DNA from 3 places in the Bacillus sp. 9.4 genome. Region 1 is predicted to be linked to each of the others. Evidence: riboswitches for the same ligand, from Rfam matches in the RefSeq annotation. Region 1 holds a riboswitch; each other region holds the start of a gene.
What was found. Region 1 has a riboswitch for S-adenosylmethionine ahead of ACZ07B_RS08310 (phosphoadenylyl-sulfate reductase). Riboswitches for the same ligand answer to the same signal wherever they lie in the genome.
Positions count from the first base shown of each region.

Region 2: it holds a riboswitch for S-adenosylmethionine, as region 1 does, so the genes downstream of both, metK (methionine adenosyltransferase) here and ACZ07B_RS08310 (phosphoadenylyl-sulfate reductase) in region 1, are expected to answer to the same signal.
Region 3: it holds a riboswitch for S-adenosylmethionine, as region 1 does, so the genes downstream of both, metN (methionine ABC transporter ATP-binding protein MetN) here and ACZ07B_RS08310 (phosphoadenylyl-sulfate reductase) in region 1, are expected to answer to the same signal.

Region 1 is NZ_JBVFMU010000002.1:348,806-351,921, forward strand. It holds gene sat (sulfate adenylyltransferase) at 1-112, opposite strand, end outside; gene cysP (sulfate permease) at 161-1,225, opposite strand; gene ACZ07B_RS08310 (phosphoadenylyl-sulfate reductase) at 1,237-1,938, opposite strand; SAM riboswitch class I at 2,099-2,204, opposite strand; gene pyrE (orotate phosphoribosyltransferase) at 2,349-2,981, opposite strand; gene pyrF (orotidine-5'-phosphate decarboxylase) at 2,978-3,116, opposite strand, start outside.
Region 2 is NZ_JBVFMU010000001.1:1,132,946-1,136,061, reverse strand. It holds gene pckA (phosphoenolpyruvate carboxykinase (ATP)) at 1-1,170, opposite strand, end outside; SAM riboswitch class I at 1,367-1,505, shown strand; gene metK (methionine adenosyltransferase) at 1,673-2,875, shown strand; gene asnB (asparagine synthase (glutamine-hydrolyzing)) at 3,025-3,116, shown strand, end outside.
Region 3 is NZ_JBVFMU010000003.1:237,826-240,941, forward strand. It holds gene metP (methionine ABC transporter permease MetP) at 1-483, opposite strand, end outside; gene metN (methionine ABC transporter ATP-binding protein MetN) at 476-1,501, opposite strand; SAM riboswitch class I at 1,607-1,713, opposite strand; gene ACZ07B_RS13275 (SCP2 sterol-binding domain-containing protein) at 1,828-2,172, opposite strand; gene ACZ07B_RS13280 (thioredoxin family protein) at 2,279-2,599, opposite strand; gene ACZ07B_RS13285 (toprim domain-containing protein) at 2,601-2,963, opposite strand; gene ACZ07B_RS13290 (YusG family protein) at 3,041-3,116, opposite strand, start outside.

The DNA.
Region 1 (3,116 bases):
CCAAATCCGCGAAAGAAATTAAATCAAGTTCAATTTCTTTTTGAATGCCGCTCACATCATATGATTCATCTACTCTGTTTATTAATGTTCCTCCGTGTGGTGCTAAGCTCATAATATCCATCTCCTCCTAGTTAACTTATAAAATTACTCAGATTAATGATCAGATTCCCCCGCCTTGTTCGTGGACTGAGCGTCTCTCTTTACGAATGGCCTTTGTCAGGCTGACGGCACCGCCCGTCGCTAAAAGCACACTTACCATGATAAAGATCGAATAATAATCTGCTTTTAAAAACAAGGATACAAGCAGATAAGAAATCGATAAAGATAAAAACGGCGATACGATCCATACCTTCAGCATCGTTTGAACAACTTGTTTATGGAACACGTTCGGACCGTTTTTTGCCATGCCTATTCCGATAATAGACGATGACGTGACTTGCGCCAAGGGCACCGGCATCCCAAATACAGAACTGATGATCACCAGTCCCGCTCCTGTACCGGATAAGAGAATGCCTTCCCCTTTGGAGAATCTCGTAATTTTCTTCCCGTTTGTTTCTAGCACTCGCCGGCCTAATAACAGTGCGCCAAGAGCAACAAAAGCTCCTCCATACAAGGTTCCTTTTCCGACATCAAGCACACCGGCAGCTACTAACGGGCCAACAGCATTCGCCACGTTATTCATGCCGGCAGAGAATGCTTCGAAAAATCCGGCAACTAACAAAACAATGCCGAGGATTTTTTGCTTTTTAGAAGATTTTACTTCAATCTTAAAATAACGAAACAGCTTAGATACGAAATAGGTGAAGCCGAAAGCGAACAGCGGGACAAAAACCCAAAATGACACAATGATCAGAAGATTGTTCACAAACAATACTTTATAAGCCACTCCCACGCCGACAACCGCGCCGACTGTTACTTCACTTGTCGACAAAGGAATGCCGAGCAGATTAGCAGTAAAGAGCGACAGGGCAGCAGCTCCAATAATGATGCAAACAATCGTCAGTGTAATCGTCTGCTCAGGAATAATGCCGGAGCTGATTGTTTTTACAACCTCGCCTCCGCCAATGACCGCCCCGGCAAAGACACCGACTGCGCATAGGATCAAAGCGTAGGTTTTCTTTTTGATGGCTCCGGAGCCGTAAGCAACCCCCATCGAAGCTGCAGCGCCGCTTGCACCAATATTCATCGCGAAAAACAAGCTAAATAAAATAGCGGCTAATTCCATTTTGCAGCTCCTTATTCATGCAGTCCGCATTCTGTTTTCGCCATACCATTCCATCTGCCTGAGCGCAAATCCTCTGCTGTAAAAGCGGGAGCAGTGCAAGGCGCACAGCCAATACTTGGATATCCTTGGTCATGAAGCGGATTGTAGTCCAGTTCATTCCGGGATGTGTATCTCCAAATGTCTTTCCAAGTCCAATGGATAAGCGGGCAAACTTTTACTGACTTGAATTTTTCATCTTTGTTTAAGAAATTCGTATTGGCACGGCTTGGCCCTTGATCACGGCGCAGGCCGGAAAGCCAGGCTGGATGTCCTGAAAGCGCCTCTCTTAAAGGAACGACCTTTCTAAGATAGCAGCACTGATTCGGCTCTCTTTCCCATAGTTTGTCACCATGTTCTTCGGCTTGTTCCTCAAGGGTGAGGTCTGGTTTTTTCAGGATGATATTAAGACCCGGATAACGCTCTTTCACTCGTTCAATTGTTTCATAGGTTTCTTTAAAATGAAGTCCTGTATCAAGAAACACAATCTCTGCGTCTTTTTTCACTTTATAAATTAAGTCAATCAGAACGATTCCCTCAATTCCGAAACTGCAAGCATAAACAAGCTGATCGCCGTAATGGCCGTATGCCCATTTTAAAACTGACAGCGCTCCTTTATAAGGATCGTCTTCCGGAAATGTAATCGTTGGTTCTTCCCAATTATCATACGTTAACATTTCTTCTTTCCTCCTTTCGGAGACAAACAAACAGTAACTTTCTGCCGGTTGTCTTTTCCCATGTAATGTGATTCGCGGCTGCTGATATACAGATAGCCTTTTACCTCTTAAAATAAAAAACTTTCAATCCGGCGGAAAGAAAGACAGGAACAGCATGTAGCCCTTATCTTTCAAAATGGAATTCATTTTGCTGGAAGTAGCACCTTACAAACTATGCAGGTTGCCGGGCTTCATAGGTCCAGTCCCTCAGCCGCTCTTGATAAGTTTTTAGATTTGTAGTAAATTTTAGCACAATTCTAACATAAGTCAACCCGACTTTTTTTATAGGATTAATAAAAAAACAGGCCTCATAGCCTGTTTTCAAGTACATCAAGGCTTTGAAGCCTCTTTACATCATTTGAATTTATTTTTTATTTTTTAAACCAATCTTTTGACTCGGGATTTCGTTTCCATGTTTGCAGCTTTTTTAGATCATCTGAATGAATATTTCCGTTTTCAAGCGCGACCTCTGTGAGCGTATCATAATCAGTTAATGAGTAGTATGGCAGTTCTGCCTTTGCGAAGGCTTCCTCCGCTTTAGGAAGTCCGTACGTAAAGATTGAGACGACACCAAGCACTTCACAGCCGGCCGCTTGTAAAGCTGCACAAGCTTCAAGCACGCTGCCTCCTGTGGAAATTAAGTCTTCAATGACAACTGTTTTTTGCCCTTCTTGCACAGCTCCCTCAATCTGATTGCCTTTTCCGTGCGCCTTCGGCTTGCTCCTCACATAACACATCGGAAGATTCAAACGGTCAGCCGCAAGAGCAGCATGAGGAATACCGGCAGTTGCTGTTCCCGCAATCATTTCAGCTTCAGGAAAATGCTCTTTGACAAGCTTGCTGATACCTGAAGCAACATCGTTTCTGACCTCTGGGAAAGATAGCGTAAGGCGGTTGTCACAGTAGATCGGTGATAAAATGCCGCTTGCCCATGTGAACGGCTCGTTCGGGCGTAAAAATACAGCTTGGATGTCTAATAGATGTTTTGCGATGATTTGTTTCAAGATTTGATTCCCTCCCATTCAAGTCTGACAGCCTTATAGGCTTTTACCGGGTCTTCCGCTTTTGTAATCGAGCGTCCTACTACAATCGCTGATGAACCTTTCTCTCTTGCAATGGCAGGCGTCGCTACGCGGACT
Region 2 (3,116 bases), on a different contig from region 1:
GAACGTCGTTTCAGGAGACGTTACACCACGTTCGGTTCCGGCGAGCTTACTCGTGTAACCGCTCAAGAAATGGTACATCGCCTGCTCCTTCGTCAGTTTGCTGATCGGCGGCAGGACTCCGAAGGCATCAGCCGTCAAAAATACAATTGCTGACGGATGGCCGGCCATGCTTGGAGTGACGATGTTGTCAATCATATGAATCGGGTAAGCTGCCCGCGTGTTTTCAGTATAGAAGGAATCATCATAATTGGCTTCGCGTGTATCTTCATCAACAACGACATTTTCCAGAACAGACCCGAAGCGGATCGCGTTAAAGATTTGCGGCTCCTTTTCCTCGCTTAAATGAATGCACTTAGCGTAGCACCCGCCTTCAATATTAAAGACACCTGTATCAGACCAGCCATGTTCATCGTCACCGATCAGCTTGCGGTCAGCATCTGCCGACAGGGTGGTCTTGCCTGTTCCTGACAGTCCGAAGAAAAGGGCGACATCGCCTTTTTCACCGACATTGGCGGAGCAGTGCATAGATAAAATATCTCTTTCAGGCAGCAGGAAATTCATAATGGAGAAAATGGACTTCTTCATTTCACCGGCATACTCAGTTCCGCCGATTAAGATCGTCCGCTTTTCAAAAGAGACAATAATAAACGTTTCGGAATGAGTGCCGTCTGTTTTTGGATCCGCTTTGAAATGCGGAGCAGAAAGAATGGTGAACGGCTGCTCAACTGTTTTCTTATCATTTCCTTCCGGACGGATAAACAGCTGCCGCGCAAATAAATTGTGCCATGCGAACTCATTTACGACAGTGATCGGCAGCCTGTATTTCTCGTCTGCTCCGGCAAATCCTTCGAAAACAAACAGTTCATCTCGCTCCTTTAAATAGCTGACAACTTTCGTATACAGCCGCTCAAACGCTTCTTCTGAAATCGGCTGATTCACCGGGCCCCAATCGATCTTATTTTTCGTGCTTTCTTCCTCCACGATGAATTTATCTTTAGGTGAGCGTCCTGTGTAAGCGCCTGTTGTCGCGCGAACAGCACCTGTGGATGTTAAAATGCCTTCGTTTCGGGAGAGGACTTTTTCTGTTAGCTGTGCTGCTGATAAATTATGACGCACATTTGGACATGTTAATAAGGCTTGTAAATCAGCGGTCAAATCAACTGAGTTCATATGAAACCTTCCTTTATCGTTTTTTGTGTTTTGCTAATTGTGAATTAGTATAACATATATTTTCAAATAGTCTATACTATTTATTATTTTTTGTGTGTGCATTTCCATTGTTTTCCCTCAATATAGGTGCCTATTTCTTCTGAATCATATTGACATTGCAAACCCTTTTACGATAAGATATTTCATTGAGCGGATACTCTTATCCCGAGCTGGCGGAGGGACAGGCCCTATGAAGCCCAGCAACCGGTTTCTCTGTTATTTATTATGTTCAACTGAGTGAGACAACCAAGGTGCTAACCTGTTGCAAGGTTGTATGATTCCTTGAGCGATAAGAGTGAAAGGCACAAAGACCAAACCCTTTCCTCGATGGAAAAGGTTTTTTTATTTCATAAATATGCCAATTAACATTCTCTAATATAACTGTACATTGTATAAGAGGGAGCGAGTTCCGTATCATATATACAAGGTCTTTCGGGAGGCCTTGTGCAGGAGGAAGCAAATCATGAGTAAAAATCGTCGTTTATTTACATCAGAATCTGTTACGGAGGGGCATCCGGATAAAATCTGTGACCAGATTTCTGACAGCATTTTAGATGAAATTTTAAAGAAAGACCCTAACGCGCGTGTTGCTTGTGAAACATCTGTGACAACAGGTTTGGTTCTTGTAAGCGGAGAGATCACAACTTCTACGTATGTTGACATTCCGAAAACGGTTCGCCAAACCATTAAAGAAATCGGATACACACGTGCGAAATACGGATTTGATGCGGAAACTTGTGCGGTTTTAACATCAATTGATGAGCAGTCTGCTGATATCGCGATGGGCGTAGACCAAGCGCTTGAAGCCCGTGAAGGCACAATGAGCGACGAAGAAATTGAAGCGATTGGTGCGGGTGACCAAGGATTAATGTTCGGTTATGCGTGCAACGAAACGAAAGAGCTTATGCCTCTTCCAATTTCACTTGCCCATAAATTAGCCCGCCGCCTAAGTGAAGTCCGTAAAGAAGATATTCTTCCGTACCTTCGCCCTGACGGCAAAACACAGGTAACGGTTGAGTACGATGAAAATAACAAACCAGTCCGCATTGACGCGATTGTGATTTCAACTCAGCATCATCCTGAAATTACACTTGAGCAAATTCAGCGCAACATTAAAGAACATGTAATCAATCCGGTTGTTCCTGAAGAACTGATTGATGAAGAAACAAAATATTTCATCAACCCTACAGGACGTTTCGTAATCGGAGGCCCTCAAGGGGATGCGGGACTTACAGGACGCAAAATCATCGTTGATACGTACGGCGGCTATGCACGCCACGGCGGAGGCGCGTTCTCAGGTAAGGACGCGACGAAGGTAGACCGTTCTGCAGCTTATGCGGCAAGATACGTTGCGAAAAACATCGTTGCGGCTGAGCTTGCTGATTCTTGCGAAGTACAGCTTGCTTACGCGATCGGTGTTGCACAGCCTGTGTCAATCTCAATCAACACATTCGGTTCCGGAAAAGCTTCTGAGGAAAAACTGATTGAAGTTGTTCGCAATAACTTTGATTTACGACCTGCCGGCATTATCAAAATGCTTGATTTGCGCCGTCCGATCTACAAACAAACTGCTGCGTACGGCCACTTTGGACGTCACGATGTTGACCTTCCATGGGAGCGCACAGACAAAGCGGAGCAGCTGCGTAAAGAAGCGTTAGGAGAATAATTTTATAGCCGCTTACTGGTTAAGCGGCTTTCCCTTTTTTATCGTTGTATTCATGTTTATTTTTTTACATAACTGTGAAACCAAATACTATTCACAGCGTCTATAAATAGGGGTTCAATGATGACAATTTTAATTATGGAGGCAATACTATGTGTGGATTTGTCGGGGTTTTTAACAAGCATCCGTTAGCTCAAACCGCTGATCAAGAAGAACTAATCAAACAAATGAACCAAATGATCGT
Region 3 (3,116 bases), on a different contig from region 1:
AGCGATGGCAGTAACCGTAATGCCAGAAATAAGAGCAGGCATTGATTCCGGAATCAGCACTTTGAAAATAATCGTAGACGTTTTCGCGCCCATTGATTTAGCGGCTTCAATCACACCTTTATCCACCTCACGCAGCGCGATTTCAACAAGGCGCGCGTAAAATGGTGCCGAGCCGATTACCAGCGCCGGCAATGCGGCGTTTGGCCCTAAGATCGTGCCGACTAAAAATTTCGTAAAACCTAATAGTAAAATAATTAAAATAAGGAACGGAATCGATCTGAATATGTTAACAACGGCCGAAATCACAGAGTTGACCGCTTTATTCTGCCAGAGGCTTCCTTTGCTCGTCAGAAAGAGCAGCAAGCCGAGGATGACCCCGATGACAAAAGCAAACAGTAAAGAAATCAGCGTCATATAAAGTGTTTCATATGTCGCGTTCCATAATTCAGTTAAATCAACGTTCGGGAAGTATTTTTCAAACATTCGTGATCACCTCTGCTTTCACCTGTTTGTCATTAATGAATCGGATCACGTTTTGCACTTCTTCCTCGTCTCCGTCAATGTGGATGAACAGTGAACCGTAAGCCCCATCCTTCGTCTGCGAAATTTTCCCTTGCAGAATATTGACGCTGACATTGAAGTTTCTGATCATCTCTGTAATCAGAGGCTGTTCAGCTGACTCACCGACAAATGTGAGCTGAACCATTTTTCCTGATGCTGTATCATCAAGAAGGTGCTGAAGCGTCTCTTTCGTTTCTTCCGGCTCTGTCACCTGTTGAACAAATCGTTTTGTCATATGTTCCTTTGGATTTTTAAAGACATCGAGAACCTCGCCTTCTTCGACCACCTTGCCGTTTTCCATGACGGCGACTCTGTTGCAGATTTTGCGGATGACATGCATTTCGTGCGTAATCAGCACAATCGTCAAACCGAGCCTTTCATTAATATCGGACAATAGATCCAGAATTGAATCTGTCGTTTGCGGATCTAATGCTGATGTCGCTTCGTCACAAAGGAGAACCTTCGGATTGTTTGCAAGCGCTCTGGCAATTCCGACACGCTGCTTCTGCCCGCCGCTCAGCTGGGACGGATATGATTTTTCTTTTCCTTCTAAACCTACCAGTTTAATCAGTTCATTGGCGCGCTTGATCCGCTCGCTCTTTTTCACCCCGGCAATTTCTAAAGGAAACATGATATTATCTCTGACGGTCCGCGACCAAAGCAAATTGAAATGCTGGAAAATCATACTGATTTCATGGCGTGCTTTTCTTAAACCGCGTCCATTTACTTCATTAATCTTGGTTCCCGCCACTTCCACGGTTCCTGAGGTTGGTTTCTCAAGGCCGTTCAGCAGACGGATTAAGGAACTCTTACCAGCTCCGCTATATCCTATAATTCCAAAAATCTCACCTTTTTTAATGGAAAGCGAGACATTTTGGACAGCATTGACATCTCCATGTTTCGACTTGTAAACTTTTGAAACATCCTGAAGATTGATCAAAGCAATCACCTGCCTTAACACTATTCTAAGAAATCTTCCGGTTTTTTCTGCAAAAGAAAAGCCTTTCTGCACACTTGAGCAGAAAGGCTTATATAAAATGCCTTTCTCTCATCTTTCAAAGCTGAACGCTTCGTGTGAATTGGCACCATTTCAACAGTGTTGATGGTTGCCGGGCTTCATAGGGCACTTCCCTCCACCTCTCTTGATAAGAGAAATATATAGTCTTTTTCGTCCGGAAATTCTTAATGTAGAATAGCACGGCGAATGATTAAATGTCAATAAAATAAATGATGTCAACTTTTACTATTATAATAATTTATTATTTTTTAATTTTTTAAAATCCTCTGAAAAAACCCATTTGTCAGCCAGAGAATGGCTTCCAGTTTTAACAGGGCCCTGAATGATCCCTTTACTTTGAGGCTTCCGCTCCGAATCAGGTGCTGAAGGGAAATGTCTCCGTGCAATAAATCAATAATTTCCGTTTGGTTTCCGTAAAAGGTCAGGTTGGACGTTTGGGGCGGAGAAACTTTTTTCATTTCTCCCTGTTCGTTTATTGAGACGGTTAAGGCTTCTGCTTCTCCTTGGAAGGTAATGAGCAATGTTGAGGCATTCAAAAGGGGTTTTAAAAACAGATGCTGATACTCATCTTCTAAAACTTCCGCTTTCTCCATATGTACAACCTCCTATTTGTTGGTCATACATACACATTTCTCTCTTTGTCGCAAGAACCCCTTTATAAAACGAACGACAATTTCATTGGATATGCTGAGAAATATGTCATAAATGGGATGCGGAAGATGATTTTTGTTTGATCAGCTCATATAAATAAGAAACGGAATGAAATGCATATCCTCTTTCGACCACCTTTCCGCCTTTAAACAGCAGAAAACAAGGGACGCTTTCAATTTGATACGCTTTTGCGAATGTCGGAGAGTAATTGACATTGTTTTGATAGAAGGCGACATCCGGCAGCATTTCTTTCACCACTGTCAGCATTTTGCTTGCAAGCTGGCAGGTGCCGCAAAACGGAGTATATAAATATAGAAGGTACACATCATCTTCAATATGATCAAGTTCGTGTTCTTGGAGTTCTTTCATGCTATACACCTCGGGACTTTCTTTCAAGAAAAATAGTATGGACATTCAGATTCGCACGCAGCAATACAGAGGCGACATGGTGCCTGGGCGCAGCCGCTACTTCCTTATAGGCTCTGTCGATATGGAGATGGCAGGCTTCATTAAATTCACGCTTCAGCTGTTTTCTCAATTTCTCACCTGATTCATCAGCATCAACTAATATATAGACGTCTTTATCATAAAGCTCGTCAGCCAATTCCTCGAGCCTCAGCTGGCTGATTGTTCCGTTTGTGCAGATAATGCGCACCGGTTCATTCAGGACGCTTTCGATTTTCTCTTTATCTGATTTCCCCTCGACAATCATAACCTTTTCCAGCTCATCCATCTTCATCTTGTTCACCTGCCGCGTCAAATTTGAAACGTTCAGATTGTAAAAGAAGGCAGTGAAATTCACCGCCAACATTAACACCAGCCGTTTTCGTAGTCACAATCTACATATTTTGCGTCGTCTCCAGAGACCACATCGGCTGTCTTATAA